One region of the Mycolicibacterium rhodesiae NBB3 genome, then DNA from elsewhere that is predicted to be linked to it. Evidence: predicted binding sites of a transcription regulator. Region 1 holds the regulator's gene; the other holds the start of a gene.
The links. The regulator LexA, encoded in region 1, represses DNA repair genes until DNA is damaged. The targets are predictions, from matches to a motif close to CGAACANNTGTTCG.

Region 1 (7,776 bases):
ATTCGACGCTCGCGGTGAATGCACCTCAGTGGGGCGAGGCTGGTCGGCATGGGTGGCACGGGTTTTGACTCTAGGACCGTGCGTTCAGCGCCGCGGCAACGCGATTCGGCGCTTCACTGCGCAAGTTCCCAGGTTATTGCGCTTTGTCGGGGTATTTTCTCTTCGAGAGTCTGGTGTGTCCCTTGGTTATTGCCGTCATCTGACGGACAGTTGACGGGCGCGGTACGTTTCATGGAATTTTGGCCGACTGCGGGAGGGTGAATGAGCAGGCAGAAGAGTCGGCGCCGCATGGTGATGCCTCGAGTGGTCATCGGTTTGCTGGCGGTGTCGACGACTGTTTTGCTGGCACCGGTTACGGCGGCGCAGCCGGAGGCCGACGCGAACGGTGCCATCACGGCGGCGTGGGAGGCCAGCGGTGGTGACGGCGGGGCACTGGGGCCCAGGAACGGCGACGTCTACCCGATCGGAGAGGGCTTCGGTCAGAACTTCGCTGGCGGCAAGATGTTCTTTACGCCGGCCACCGGCGCGCACTTCGTGCAAGGCGCGATCCTCGAGAAGTACGAGTCGCTGGGCGGACCCGCCGACAGCGATCTCGGCTTCCCGACCATCGATGAGGGCCCAGGCCGCGCGCCGGACAGTCGCAATGTCACGTTCAGCGCGACGGACAAGCCGGTGATCTTCTTTACCCCTGCGACTGGCGCGCGAGTGGTCCGCGGTCCGATCAACGCCGCGTGGGACACGCTCGGGGGTTCGGCGGGAGAGCTCGGCGTCCCTGCGGAGGATGAGGTCTACCGCGGCAGTGTCGTCAGCCAGAAGTTCACGGGCGGTGAACTGTCATACGACCTCCGGAAGAAGACCTTCACCACGGTGCCGCCGGAGTTGGCGGCGCGTCTCGGCGACCTGAAGATTCCCGACGACCCCGAAGCGGCGATCAACGCGGCCAGGCGTGCCGCCGGGGGAGCGCTGGGTCCCCTTGGCGCCGCCGAGGGCGAAGCGACCCCCATCGGCAAGGACGGCCTGCGGCAGAACTTCGCCGGCGGCGCGATCTTCTACACGCCGGCGACCGGCGCGAACGTCGTGACCGGCCAGGTGCTGGCCAAGTACGAGAGCGTGGGTGGCCCCGAGGGTGATCTCGGCTTCCCGATCAGCAGCGAGGTCGACGGCGGGCTCGCCACCGAGAGCCGCATGAGCAGCTTTGCTGCTGAGGACAAGCCGGTCATCTTCTGGACGCCCGAATACGGTGCGGTGATCGTGCGCGGCGCCATGGCGGCGGCGTGGGACCGGCTGGAAGGGGCGAAGGGCGCGCTGGGCGCGCCGATGGCCGATCAGACCGAAGCCGGCGATGTCGTCACGCAGAGATTCAGCGGCGGTGTCGTCTCGTGGGATCGGTCGAAGAACCAATTCACGACCGAACCGGCGAATCTGGCTTCCGAACTGTCCGGCCTCGAGGTCCCGGGGCAGAAGTCGCCCGAGGCACCCAACGGCTCGCAGGCATCCGACGATTCCGGCGGTAAGAATTGGTTCAAGTTCAGCTGGTGGTGGCTGCTGGCACTGGTGCCGTTGGTGATCCTCGTCGGCGCTGTGTTGCTGGCGACACTGCTGCGGCGGCGCAAGGGTGAAGACCCCTTCGCGCCGGACGGTTATCCGATGGCGGACAACAGGTTCGGAGGTGAGTCTGAAAGCGCCTACGGCACTGGCGGCTCACCTGAGCGAATGACCACCGACGACGAGTACGCCGCGGCGATGTTCGGCGACCGCTACGCCAGTGAGGGGTTGGGGTCAGCTCCCCACGGTGTCGATGAGCCCCACGGGCACGACCTGCCGCACGGCGAAGAGGCACCACCGCATGACGACGATCGGTCTCATGTCGAGGAGTGGCTGCGCAGCGACGAGGTTCACGCACCGGACGACGACGTGTGGGGAGCCCCTCCGCCGGACGTCCAGGAGGAGCCGCCGGCACCCTTTGACGAACCCGACCAACCCGTCGAATCTGTCGAACCCGCCGAGGATGAGGACTCCGACGCGGTGGACACCGCGCCGACGGCCGTCATCACCGTTCCCCCGGTGATCGCCCGCGATCCGCTCACCGACACCGGGCGGCACGCGCGAATCGAGGTCGACGAGCCCGAGCCGCGGATAGCGTTCCTGATGCCGCTCGACGACCCGAACCAGGCGCCGGACGGATATCCGGTCAAGGCCAACACCAAGACAGGCGTGTACTGGGCGCCCGGCAGCACGATGTACGAGGACGCCAGTGCCGAAATATGGTTCGCGAGTGAAGAACTCGCACGGGTGAACGGTTTCGTCGCCGACGACGACGTCCGCTAGACCTTACGGATGACCGTCACAACCTTGCCCAGCACGGCTGCGTCGTTGCCGGGAATAGGGTCGAATGCGGGGTTGTGGGGCATCAGCCACACCTGACCGCGGGTGCGCTTGAACGTCTTCACCGTCGCCTCGCCGTCGATCATCGCGGCCACGATGTCACCGTTGTCGGCGACGTTCTGCTGACGCACGACCACCCAGTCGCCGTCGCAGATCGCCGCGTCGACCATGGAGTCGCCGACCACCTTCAGCAGGAACAGTGAACCTTCGCCGACCAGTTCTCGTGGTAGCGGGAAGACATCCTCGACAGCCTCTTCGGCCAAGATCGGTCCACCGGCGGCGATGCGGCCCAGCACCGGTACGAATGTCGGCTCCGGCAGAGCATCGGACCCGGCGACATCGGTGGCGACGATCGAGGGGAGGCTGTCGGCGCCGCGCACGTCCACGGCACGCGGACGATTGGGGTCGCGGCGCAGGTAGCCCTTGCGCTCCAAGGTGCGCAGCTGATGAGCCACCGATGACGTCGATGTCAGGCCGACCGCGTCGCCGATCTCTCTGATACTCGGGGGATAGCCGCGGGTGGTCACCGAGGCGCGGATCACGTCGAGAATGGTGCGCTGACGCTCCGTCAGACCAGTATCGAGCCCACCGCGCCCACCCGTGCTGTCCGTGCCGTTCGGGGTACCGCTGTCCGAATCCATGGCGCGAATGTAGCCCTTGGCCGACGATTAATCAAACATGTGTTCGAGGCGTGTCGCGCGCTGCCGGCGTGCGGATGCGGGCGGACAGGACTTGTCGGTGGGCCGCGATATCGTTCGGCAACAGTTCGATCACATGTTCTATTAATCGAACAGATGATCGAGTATGTTCGAACACAAGAGCGAAAGACTCGAACCGGAAGGCAGGAAGATGACGATTCTCGAGACCCGGGAGAACCGGGCAATACCAGTGGTCAGGCCCGGAATTCGGCCTGCCGGCGCCCGGCGGCGCCCTGTTTCGCGTCGGCCGGGCGGTGCACCGGTGCGGTACCGCAACTCGGGCGTGCTGGTATCGCGCGCCTCGCATCGTCGCAAGCCGATCACCCCGGTCACCACGGTCCTGCTGGCGCTGGTCGCCGCCGGGATCACGGTGTGGCTCGGCCTGGTGGCACAGTTCGGCGGGGTCGTCGGGGAATCGGCGCCGGTGCCCGACCGGTTGGCCGTGGTCCAGGTGCAGACCGGCGAGACGCTGCAGCAGGTGGCCGGGCGGGTGGCCCCCGACGCACCGGTGGGCCCGGTCGTCGACCGGATCCGCGAACTCAACCACCTCGACTCCGTCTCAGTGCACGCCGGCCAGACGCTGATCGCGCCAATCAGCTGACGGTGTGTCGTGTCCGGTGAAAACCTCGACCGCACAAGCGTATTCGCACGGGCAATGACGAGGCCCGCCGCATTGGGCACGAATCTGGGCTGGCGGACTGCCACGCAGGTACGCTCAGAGGCGGTTGAGGTAGTCATTTGTTGGCTCGGCGAAGGAGCGGTGATGCACTGTCCGTTCTGTCGCCATCCCGATTCCAGGGTCGTCGACTCCCGGGAAACCGACGAAGGCCAAGCCATTCGGCGCCGCAGATCGTGTCCGGAGTGTGGTCGTCGTTTCACGACGGTCGAGACCGCGGTTCTCGCAGTGGTCAAACGCAGCGGCGTCACCGAACCGTTCAGCCGGGAGAAGGTCGTCAAGGGTGTGCGTCGCGCCTGCCAGGGGCGACAGGTCGACGACGACGCGCTGAATCTGCTCGCCCAGCAGGTGGAAGATGCGGTGCGCGCGGCGGGTTCACCTGAAGTGCCCAGTAACGAGGTGGGGCTGGCCATCCTCGGGCCGCTCCGCGACCTCGACGAGGTGGCATACCTGCGGTTCGCCTCCGTCTACCGTGGATTCAGCTCGGCCGAGGATTTCGAGCGCGAAATCCAGGCGCTGCGTGAGCATCGCAAGTCGCCGGAGCCGGCACCGAACTGAACTGCTCGTCAGTCGATGTGCTTTGTGCCGTCGCTGACCACGCGGCCCGCCACCCGCACCCAGCCCTCGGGGCTCCACTCGGTCGAGATCATCGATCCCTTGCCCTGCACGATGTCCAGATCGCGGCTCAGGTAGTCGGTGATGCGTACCGCGGCGGCACCGGTCGCCTCGTCCTCCGGAACGCCGAGGTGAGTTGCGAACATCCGAGACCGAATCTTGCCGGCGGATCGGTCGAGCCAGGTCCACAAGTAGTGCTCGACGTCGTCGGAGTAGTCGGCGGGATCCGCGGCCATCAGTTCGTCGACGGAGCCGAGATCATAGATCGCGAAGTCCGGGGCCCATTCCGCGCGTGCGCTCACTGCTGTCAGGTCACCGTCATAGATCACCTGCACGATGCCCGCGGGGACCTGCAACGTCTTGATCGCATACCCCTGCTCGCGTAGCCACCACGAAGCGCCCACAGTCGGATGTCCGGCAAAGGGCAGCTCGACGGCAGGCGTGAAGATCCGCGCGTGGGCTGTGCTCGCCCCACCTTCCGGAAAATCGATGAATATCGTTTCGCTGTAACCCAATTCGGTGGCGATCCGCTGGCGGTCCGCAGGATCGACGGTGCTGTTGTCGACGACGCCCAGCGGATTTCCATAGTTGCCCTCCGGGTCGGTGAAAACCCGGAGAACGGTCACATCGATGGCCATGGCCCGATGCTACTTACCGACGATGTGCCGGTGGGTGCTCAGGTGGCGCTGCGTTCGTCGTGATCCATCGCGTCGAGCACCGCATCGCGCGTTCCGGCCGGCCCACAGATGTCACCCGCTTCGATGCCGGTTCGCAGCAGACCGCGCAGATAGTCCTGGTCGTAAACGGCGGGTTCGGTGGAGCAGATGAACTGCTCGAGGACCTCGACGAAGCGGTCGGGATCGTCGTGGAACGGGAAGTGTCCGGAGCCTTCGAAGATCTCCAACTGCGAGCCGGGCATGGCGGCGTGCGCCATCCGAGCGTGACTGACGGGTATGACCGCGTCGGAGCTACCCCAAATCAATTGCACGGGAACGGATTGCGTCAAATAACATCGATCGAGCATTGTGACCACCTGGCCGCGCCAGTCGACGACAGCACGCAGGGTGCGTGCGAACGCCGACGATGCGGTCGGTTCCGGCAGATCCGCCAGAATTCGCAACATGTTGGGGATGTCGCGGCCCAGCCCGGTGGATCCGAACATCGCTCCCGCCACTCGTCCGACGACCTGCATCGCAGGCAACACCAACGGAAGTCGCAGGAATGCCAGTGCCTCACTGCCCATCGGCAGCGAGGCGACGCGCAGGGCGATGTTGACATCCTTGGTCACGCCGCCTGCGCCCACCAGAATCAGCCGTTCGACCAATTGAGGGAATTGATAGGCGAATTGCATGGCTACGCCACCGCCCAGTGAGTGACCGACGACGGTGACCTTATCGATGTCGAGCACGCTCAGCAGATCGCGCATACCGTTGGCGTATGCGGCCACCGAGTAGTCGGCGCGCGGTTTGTCAGACTTGCCGTGTCCCAACAGATCCGGGGCGATGACGGTAAACCGTTGCGCCAACTTCGATTGGACTGTGCTCCATGTGGTGGAGTTGTCGCCGATGCCGTGAATCAGCAGGATCGCCGGTCCGGAACCCGCCCGCTGGTATGCGCGCCGGTATCCGTGGATGGTGCGGAACTCCAACTCCGGTGTGAGTTCCCGCACGGGGCGCAGGTTCGGCGTTCGCGCGGCCATTGCGACAACTTAGCCGTCCTCACCGATGCGCGCTATTTGGCGTCGTCGTCCCTGCCTCTGTCCTGCTGTCGGAGGAACCGTTCGAACTCGGCACCCAGCTCGTCGCCGCTGGGCAGGTTCTCGTCGTGGGCGAGCAACGATCGGTTCTCCTGGGCGGCGGCGAAGGCGTCGTACTGGTGCTCCAGCGCGGTCACCACCTGCGCGACCTCACTGCTGCCCTCGACCTGTTCATTGATCTTCGCCTGGATCTCGGCACCCGCTGCATCCAGCGCCTCCAGTGGAATCTGTAGCGACGCGCTCTTGGCGACCTCGGCCAGCAACACCTCCGCGGCGGCGGGGTAGTCGGTCTGCGCCAGATAGTGCGGCACATGGACGGTGAAGCCGACGACTTCGTACCCGTGCTGCGACATCCGGAACTCCAGCAGGTTCGACACGCTTCCGGGTACCTGGACCTCGCCGACCCACGGCTGGTGTTCGGCGATGAGTTCCTTGTCGTTGGAGTGCGCGGTGAGCGTGATCGGCCGGGTGTGCGGAACCGCCATCGGGATCGCTCCCAGACCGATCACCCGGCGCACACCGAGCCGCTCGGCCAGCAGTCGCACAGCGGTCAGGAATCGCTCCCAGCGCAGATCCGGTTCCATCCCCGCAAGCAGCAGAAAGGGCGTGCCTACGCTGTCGTGCATCGCGTAGAGACTCAGCTCGGGATCCTCGTAGTGGGTGAAATGGTCGGTCTTGAAGGTCATCAACGGCCGCCGCGACCGGTAATCCAGCAGCTCGTCGATGGCGAAGGAGGCCACCAATTCGGTATCCAGCGTGTTCTTGAGGTGCTGGGAAGCCAGCTTGATGGCGTGCCCCGCGTCGGAAAAGCCCTCGAGCGCGTGGATCATCACCGGACCCCGGCCGTCCGGCGACGTCAGTTGCGGCGCGGGGAACTCCAGCTCGTACATGCCGGTCTGATCCGGCTGGTAGTGCTGTTCGGGTTGATCCGCTTGATCAGCCATCTCCGTGCCTCCTACGGTGTGAAGGCGGTGTCGCCTTTCCATCGTGACAACCAGTGTGGCCCATGTTGCGTTCCCATTGCGCGCCGCACCTATGCCTACGCCGGTGAGAACCGCCCGAAACCGCCGCTAACGACTGGCTTCGGCTAACGGCGAAACTGGTTGAGGGCGCGGAGCTTGTTCATCACATCCAGGGCGGCGACCTTATAGGCCTCCGAGAACGTCGGGTAATTGAAGACCGCGTCGACGAGGTACTCGATCGTGCCTCCGCAACCCATCACGGCTTGGCCGATGTGGACCATCTCGGTGGCGCTGGTGCCGAAGATGTGCACGCCGAGCAGCTTCAGGTCGTCGGTCGACACCAGCAGCTTCAGCATTCCGTAGGAGTCGCCGGCGATCTGGCCCCGCGCCAGTTCGCGGTAACGCGACACCCCGACCTCGTAGGGAATCGCGTTGCGGGTCAGTTCCACCTCGGTGGCGCCCACGTAGGACACCTCCGGGATGGAGTAGATGCCGATCGGTTGGAGGTCCGTCATGCCCTTGGCCGGTTCGCCGAATGCGTGATAGGCGGCCAGTCGGCCCTGCTCCATGGAGGTGGCCGCCAATGCCGGAAAGCCGATCACGTCCCCGACGGCGTAGATGTGGTCGACGAGAGTCTGGAAGTTGCTGTCGACGGCGATGCGCCCGCGCGAATCGGGCTGCAGG
Region 2 (7,776 bases), 1.2 Mb from region 1:
GCGTTGCGAGGCGGCGGCCGCCAGCTGCGTCAGCCCGAAGTCGGTGTCCTCCGGAAGCCCGTCCAACGGCCACCACCGAAGGTCCAACGACTCATCGCTGCGGGCGATCTCAGCACCCGCGGGGGCACGCACGATGAATTGCATGTCGAGATGGCGGGTGGGCACCCCGAGGGAACACGTCACCGGATGAACGTGCAGCGCGGCCATCGATGGATCGATCTCCAGTCCGTCGACGCCCGACTCCTCGGTGGCCTCCCGCAGTGCGGCGGCGACGATGTCGGCGTCGGACTCCTCACAATGCCCGCCGAGTTGCAGCCACCGACCGAACCGCGGGTGCAGGGTGAGCAACGCGTGAGTCCCTTCGGCGTCGACGACGAGAGCCGAACCTGTCACGTGACCGGGCACGCAGGTGCGCAGGCATCCGTCGGGTCGTGCGGCCAGAAACGCCAGGACGGCATGACGCAGGGAGTCCTGGGCGGGATCGGGCGCCTCCCAGTCGGTCAGCACGTGCACCGCCGACGCGTGCAGGGTCACTTGCGCACCAGTAGGTCATCGGTCGGTACCGGGTCGCGCGGTCCAGAACCCGCTTCGGGATAGCCGATCGCGATGGCGCCCAACGGCTCCCAGTCGGCGGGCAGGCCGAGTTCGTCGCGCACCAGATCGGCGGCGAAGATGGTGGAGCCGATCCAGCAGCTGCCCACTCCACGTACCGCCAGCGCCACCAACAGAGCCTGCACCGCGGCACCGACGGCGACGGTGAACATCGTGTGCTCCGCGGCGGTGCGTTCGGTGTCGGGGTAGCTGTGCGCACCATCGGGCACCATGAACGGGATCACGAGTTCGGGTGCGTCGTAAAGGATCTGGCCACGTTTGACGCGGTGTTCGACGGCATCGGCGGTTCGCCCATCGCCCGCCAGGTCCGTCCGCCACTTTGCCTTCATCCGGTCGAGCAAGGCCAGTCGACGGGCAGGATCCTGCATCCACACGAACCGCACCGGTCGGGTGTGATGCGGCGCCGGTGCGGTAAGTGCTTCGGCGACGGCGGCCTCGATCAGATCGGGGGCCACTTGCTCGCCACTGAAAGCGCGCACCGACCGCCGCAGCAGCTGGGCCTGGCTGCGCCCGAGCGCAATCGCCTCCTCGGTGCCCAGCCAGAACAGATCGTCCTCGCCGGTCCGCACGAGATCACGCGCGCCGGAGCCGTTGTCCTGCAGGGACAGTCCCCGCACCACCGCGACAGGTATGTCCGTCAGCTTGCCCTTGACGAGATCGGCCGCGGCAGCGATCTCGTCGGCGACGGCGATCTCGGTGACAATCAACTCATTCCCGTGCCGATCCTGGGATCCTTCGTAGCCGTGCAGCACCGTCAGTCCCGCTGCGCCGATCGCGACGTCGGTCTGTCCGTTGCGCCACGCCCGTCCCATCGTGTCGGTCACCACGACCCCGACCGTGACGCCGAGGTGTTCGCGCAGCCTCTCCCGCAGGGTCGCGGCGCTGCCGTCCGGGTCGGTGGGCAGTAGCGCGAGTTCTGCCGAGTCGACATTGGAGCCGTCCACCCCCGCCGCCGCCTGCACCAGCCCGATGGCGTTCTCGGTGATCAGCGTCTTGCCCTTGCGTGCGAGCACCCGCACCGCCTCTGCGTCGATCAGCTCGCGCCGCAGAATGTCTCGCTCTTCGGGGTCGGTAGGCGCGTCGACGATGCGGCCCTCACACTTGGAGATCACCTTGCTGGTGATCACCAGGATGTCGCCGTCTTGTAGCCGGGGTGCGGCCGTAGCGATGGCGGCAGCGAGATCGTCGCCGGGCCGGAACTCGGGAAGTCCTGGAACCGGCAGTATTTCGACGGCGCCGGCAGATCCATGTTCTGTCATGGGCGTGGGTCCAGCTTCAACCCGGCCAGATCGAGGCCTGCGCGCACCATGTCGGCCGTCGTCGCCGGTTCCGTCATCAGCAGTGGCACCGCACGCACCTCCACACCGTCGATCTCGGCGTGATCACCCTCGTGGATGAGCCAGCCATCGAGGATGCCGGTACCGCTGCGGGCCCCGTAGTGGTTGCCGACCGCTTCGGAGGTACTGGCCACGCCGATGACCGACAAGCATTCGTCGGCCATGCCGCGCAACGGCTTACCGCCGATGATGGGGGAGTAGCCGATGACCCGTGCCGTCGTCGTGCGCAGCGCACCCCGGATGCCGGGGATGTTCAAGATCGATCCGATACTCACGACCGGGTTGGACGGAGCCAGCAGGACGACGTCCGCCGTCTCGATGGACTCGACGACGCCTGGACCGGCTGATGCCGTATCGGCGCCGACGAACGCGAAGCTGTGCGTGGGTATCTGGGCGCGATAGCGCACCCACCACTCCTGGAAGTGGATCGCACGCGATTCGCCGTCCTCGGGATCGGTGACGACGACATGGGTTTCGCTGCGATCGTCGCTGGCGGGCAAGAGCCGCGCACCCGGTGACCATCGGGCGCATAACGCTTCGGTCACTTGTGACAACGGATATCCGGCCCGCAGCATCTGACTGCGTACAAGGTGGGTAGCGAGGTCGCGATCGCCGAGGCCGAACCAGTCCGGCTGCACCCCGTACGCGGCGAGTTCCTCCTTGGCGTGCCAGGTTTCACCACGATGGCCCCAGCCGCGCTCGGGGTCGATACCACCGCCCAACGTGTACATACAGGTGTCGAGGTCCGGACATATCCGCACACCGAACATCCAGGCGTCGTCGCCGACGTTGACCACTGCGGTCAACTCATGCGTCGAAGAGGTGCCGGCATCGCCGAACTGGCCCAGGCCCAACAGGTGCTGAACGCCGAGGAGAAAGCGTGCGCCGCCGACGCCGCCGACCAGAACGGTGACCTTCACAGTGACCGACATTAGGCCGTCGGGCGCCGGCGAGAGCATGTGGCCGTGGGTGTGACAGACACGCCGATATTTCGACGCGCCGAAATCGGGTCACGGAATGGTATGAATTTCTGTTCCAACGCTTGACCCCGACAGCCAACGCGTGTGTAATCACACCAGTGTCATTTCGCGGTTGGCCGGCCGGTTTCGGTGTCGCAGACCGAGATTCGATCATATGTTCGAATTGAGATGGCCGCACAGAATAAAAGTGGGGCTCTTTTTTACGGATCTACGACACCAGGTGAGGAGGCGGAAAATGTCTTTTGAGTACAGCGATTTCGATCACGTGGTCCGTTTTGACGATCGGCTGCTTGGCTCAGTTGACAGCGCGCCGCACACCAATACCGGACCGGCACCGTTCGAGACGCCACGGCGTCCCCAGTTGAGTCTGGTGCCCGCCCCGATTGATGTGGCGCCGCCATTGCCGGCAATCCCGGCAATGCTTACGCCGGAAGACGACCTCTGGCAGGAGAAGGCGCTGTGCGCCCAAACCGACCCCGAGGCGTTCTTCCCCGAGAAGGGCGGCTCGACCCGCGAAGCCAAGCGCATCTGCCAGGGTTGCGAGGTGCGCGACGCGTGCCTTGACTACGCGCTGGCGCATGACGAGCGCTTCGGCATCTGGGGCGGGCTCTCCGAGCGTGAGCGCCGTCGCCTCAAGCGCGGCGTCATCTAACGCTCTTCGCGCAAGCGTCCCCCTGCCCTTCGGGCGGGAGGTGCCCCCACATCGCAATCTAGGCGCGCCCTACTCGTCTTCGATCGTCGGATCGATGACGGAGGGCTCGACGCCCAAATAGGTGGCCACCTGGGCCACCAAGACTTCATGCAGCAGGTCCGAGAGTTCGACGGTGTCCTTCACCCGTCGTTCGATCGGCTTGCGGAACAACACAATTCGCGCCCTCGTGGCGTTACCTCTGACATCAACACCCGCTGGGATCAGCCGGGCCAGTGCGATCGGGCCGTCGGCGATCACCTCAGGCGGCCATTGCACGCTCTCGGGGTCCTTCGGCGAGATACGGGGAATTTCGTCGACGGCGATATCCAGCGTGGAGACTCTGTCCTGCCACCGGCGTTCGATCGGTTCGTAGGCCTCCAGGACGGCCATGTCGAACAGTTCGGCTCGGCTGCGCCAGCCGGGCACCGTCGCCGGCAGAAGCGGTCCGCGCATTTCGCGGCCGCGGCGTGATCGGTGTCCGCGTCCATCCGCCACGAACACAGATCGTAACGGTTCAAGATCGACACTGAACATGCCGCGCGTGTCCGGCGGCTTGCATCGTTTGCGCACGATAGCCTCTCGCTGTGAACGTTCCCCGTCGCTGCTGCCGGCCCGGGTGCCCCCACTACGCGGTGGCGACGCTGACCTTCGTGTACTCCGACTCGACGGCAGTCGTCGGCCCGCTGGCCACGGTGTCCGAGCCGCATTCGTGGGACCTGTGCGTCCTGCACGCCAGCCGTATCACCGCGCCGCGCGGCTGGGAGCTGGTCCGCCACGCCGGTCCGCTGCCGTCGCACCCCGACGAGGACGATCTGGTAGCCCTCGCCGAGGCCGTACGCGAAGGGCGTGATGTGGCGCCGCCCATCAACGGAGTGGCCGCGGGATTTTCCGATCCGGTCACCGGGATGTCGGGCGGAGCGTTGATGGCGCCACCCGCCCGCAGGTCCGACACCAACGGACGGCGGCGGGGCCACCTGCGGGTGTTGCCAGACCCGCCCGAATAGCGCGGACCGAGGCGAGTACTAGTGGCCGTGCCGCAGCCGTTCGACGGCTAGGCTGGCGCCAGCAGTCCACGTCTCAAGGAGTTTTATGTCCCGGCCCGCCGCGGCTGTCCGCAGTGTCATCAAGGCGTACGACGTGCGGGGTCTGGTCGGCGACGAACTCGACGAACAGTTCGTCGGTGAGATCGGTGGTGCGTTCGCCCGCTTGATGCGGGCTGAGAACGCCACGACGGTGGTCATCGGTCACGACATGCGGGACAGCTCACCGGCGCTGTCGGAGGCGTTCGCCGAAGGCGTCGTCGCGCAGGGTCTCGATGTGGTGCGCATCGGCCTGGCATCCACCGACCAGTTGTACTTCGCCTCGGGTCTGCTGGACTGCCCCGGCGCGATGTTCACTGCGAGCCACAATCCTGCCGCGTACAACGGCATCAAGTTGTGCCGGGCCGAAGCCAAGCCCGTCGGCAGGGACACCGGACTCACCGTCATCAGCGATGAGGTCATCGCCGGGGTGCCCACGCATGACGGGCCCCGCGGCACGAAGTCCGACCGCGACGTGTTGGCCGACTACGGAGAGTTCCTGCGGTCTCTGGTGAGCCTGGCCGAGATGCGGCCGATGAAGGTGGCCGTCGACGCGGGCAACGGGATGGGTGGGCACACCACTCCCGCTGTGCTGGGCGCGATCCCGTCGATCACGCTCGCTCCGCTGTTCTTCGAGCTCGACGGCACGTTTCCCAACCACGAAGCGAATCCGCTCGATCCCGCCAACCTCGTCGACCTCCAGGCGTTCGTGCTGGAGACCGGAGCCGACATCGGGCTGGCGTTCGATGGCGACGCCGACCGATGCTTCGTCGTCGACGAGAAGGGGCGGCCGGTCTCGCCCTCAGCGGTGACGGCGTTGGTCGCCTCGCGGGAACTGAGGCGTGAGATCGGCGCGACGGTGATCCACAACCTGATCACGTCCCGCGCCGTTCCGGAACTCGTCGCCGAGCGCGGGGGCACCCCGGTACGGTCACGCGTCGGACACTCCTTCATCAAGGGGCTGATGGCCGACACCGGCGCGATCTTCGGCGGAGAACATTCGGCGCACTACTACTTCCGCGACTTCTGGGGTGCTGACTCCGGCATGCTGGCGGCGCTACATGTCTTGGCGGCGCTCGGTGAACAGAACCGGCCGTTGTCCGACCTGATGGCCGACTATCAACGCTACGAAGCGTCGGGCGAGGTCAACTTCACCGTCACCGACGCCGAGGCATGTGTCGACAAGGTGTTGTTGTCATACGGCGCGAGGATCCACTCGATCGACCACCTCGACGGTGTGACCGTCGATCTGGGCGACGGGTCGTGGTTCAACCTGCGCATGTCCAACACCGAACCGCTACTGCGGCTCAACGTCGAGGCACGGACGATCGAAGAAGTCGACGAGATCGTCGGACAGATCTCCCAAACGGTCAAAGACCAGACCTCCTCGAATTCTGAGGCGCACACGTGAACGCCACCGAGTCGATGGTCGACCTCGACGACGTCGAAGGACTGATCGCCGCAGACCGCGACGGCTCGTTGCGCGCGGCTGCGATGGCCGGCGCACAGGTGCGGGCGACGGCCGCGGCGCTCGGCGAGGGGGACCTGGATCAGCTGCAAAGCGACGCACCACCCCGCACGGTGATATGGGTGGCCGGACGCGGAAACGCTGAAGCGGCAGGCTCGTTGCTCGCGGCGACGCTCGGTGGTTCGCTGGCCGCGCCGATCGTCGTCGCCCCCGAGGTCCCGCCGTGGATCGGCGCACTGGACGTCCTCGTCGTGGCCGGGGACGATCCGGGCGATCCTTCGCTGGTATCCGCTGCCGCGACCGGAGTGCGACGCGGTGCTCGCATCGCCGTGATCGCGCCATACGAAGGACCGTTGCGTGACGCCACCGCCGGTCGCTCTGTCGCGTTGCCGCCGCGGGTATGGGTGCCCGACGAGTTCGGATTCTGCCGGTACCTGGCCGCCGGTCTGGCAGTACTGCACATGGTGGACCCAGGGCTGCGAGTCGATCTATCGGCGCTCGCCGACGAGTTGGACGCGGAAGCGTTGCGCAACAGCGCTGCTCGTGAACTGTTCACCAATCCCGCGAAGGCATTGGCTGAACGGATGTCGGGGTGCGAGGTCGTCGTCGCGGGCGACACCGCGGCGACGCTCGTGTTGGCCCGCCACGTCGCGGCTGTCTTGCTGCGGGTCGCGCATCGCGCCGTGGCCGCGGCCGGTCTGGCCGATGCGCTGGCTGCGTTGCGCAGCGGAATGAGCGACGCACAGGATCGAGAGCGGTCGATCTTCCACGATGAGCAGATCGACGGCCCGCTCCCGACCCGGGTGCGGACCTTCGTACTGACCGCCGACGCCGAGCGACCCGTCGTCATGGCCAGGGTCGCAGGCATGGAGGACATCCACGTGATCAACGCCGAGGATGTGCCGGAGGCGTTGGCGCTGGACACATCTGACGTCGTTCACGCACCGGGAACGGCTCCGGCCGGGCCCGGCCGGCTGGAGGAGCAATTGGCTCTGCTTGCCCTCCGGATGGAGATGACCGCCGTATACCTGAAGCTGGTTCGGGGTTGAGCAAGTGAACTTGCTACGTGGGGCGGTGCGTACCTATGCGTGGGGGTCGCGCACAGCGATTGCGGACTTCACCGGACGGCCAAGTCCCACAGCGCATCCCGAGGCCGAACTGTGGTTCGGCGCCCACCCCGGCGATCCTGCGTGGCTGGAGACCGACAACGGGGAGACGTCGCTGCTCGACACATTGCGCGATGATCCGGAGGGACAGCTCGGGGCGAGTGTGCGCGGGCGATTCGGCGACACACTGCCGTTCCTGCTCAAGGTGCTCGCCGCGGACGAGCCGCTGTCGCTGCAGGCGCACCCCAGCGCGCGGCAGGCGGCTGAGGGCTTCGCACGCGAAGACCGGTTGGGCATTCCGGTGACCGCGCCGAACCGCAACTACCGCGACGCCAGCCACAAGCCCGAAATCCTGGTTGCCCTAGAAGAATTCGAGGCGCTCGCCGGCTTCCGCCCAGTGGAGGAAAGCATCGAGCTGATGCGCTCGCTGGCGGTGACCGATCTCGACCCGTTCGTGAACCTGCTGGTCGGTCAGCCCGATGCGGACGGCCTTCGGGCCCTGT

Region 2: a site for LexA is predicted at 3,077-3,090, ahead of cofD (2-phospho-L-lactate transferase). Genes of this name have one in related genera too.

Annotation. Positions count from the first base shown of each region.
Region 1 covers NC_016604.1:5,661,093-5,668,868, reverse strand. The annotation lists gene MYCRHN_RS27255 (sunset domain-containing protein) at 262-2,328, shown strand; gene lexA (transcriptional repressor LexA) at 2,325-3,026, opposite strand; gene MYCRHN_RS27245 (LysM peptidoglycan-binding domain-containing protein) at 3,235-3,684, shown strand; gene nrdR (transcriptional regulator NrdR) at 3,847-4,317, shown strand; gene MYCRHN_RS27235 (PhzF family protein) at 4,326-5,012, opposite strand; gene MYCRHN_RS27230 (alpha/beta fold hydrolase) at 5,051-6,073, opposite strand; gene MYCRHN_RS27225 (proteasome assembly chaperone family protein) at 6,106-7,074, opposite strand; gene sthA (Si-specific NAD(P)(+) transhydrogenase) at 7,218-7,776, opposite strand, start outside.
Region 2 covers NC_016604.1:435,010-442,785, reverse strand. The annotation lists gene MYCRHN_RS02080 (NUDIX hydrolase) at 1-534, opposite strand, end outside; gene MYCRHN_RS02075 (coenzyme F420-0:L-glutamate ligase) at 531-1,871, opposite strand; gene cofD (2-phospho-L-lactate transferase) at 1,868-2,869, opposite strand; gene MYCRHN_RS33230 (WhiB family transcriptional regulator) at 3,165-3,581, shown strand; gene MYCRHN_RS02060 (metallopeptidase family protein) at 3,651-4,073, opposite strand; gene MYCRHN_RS02055 (DUF3499 domain-containing protein) at 4,205-4,624, shown strand; gene MYCRHN_RS02050 (phosphomannomutase/phosphoglucomutase) at 4,710-6,110, shown strand; gene MYCRHN_RS02045 (hypothetical protein) at 6,107-7,216, shown strand; gene manA (mannose-6-phosphate isomerase, class I) at 7,221-7,776, shown strand, end outside.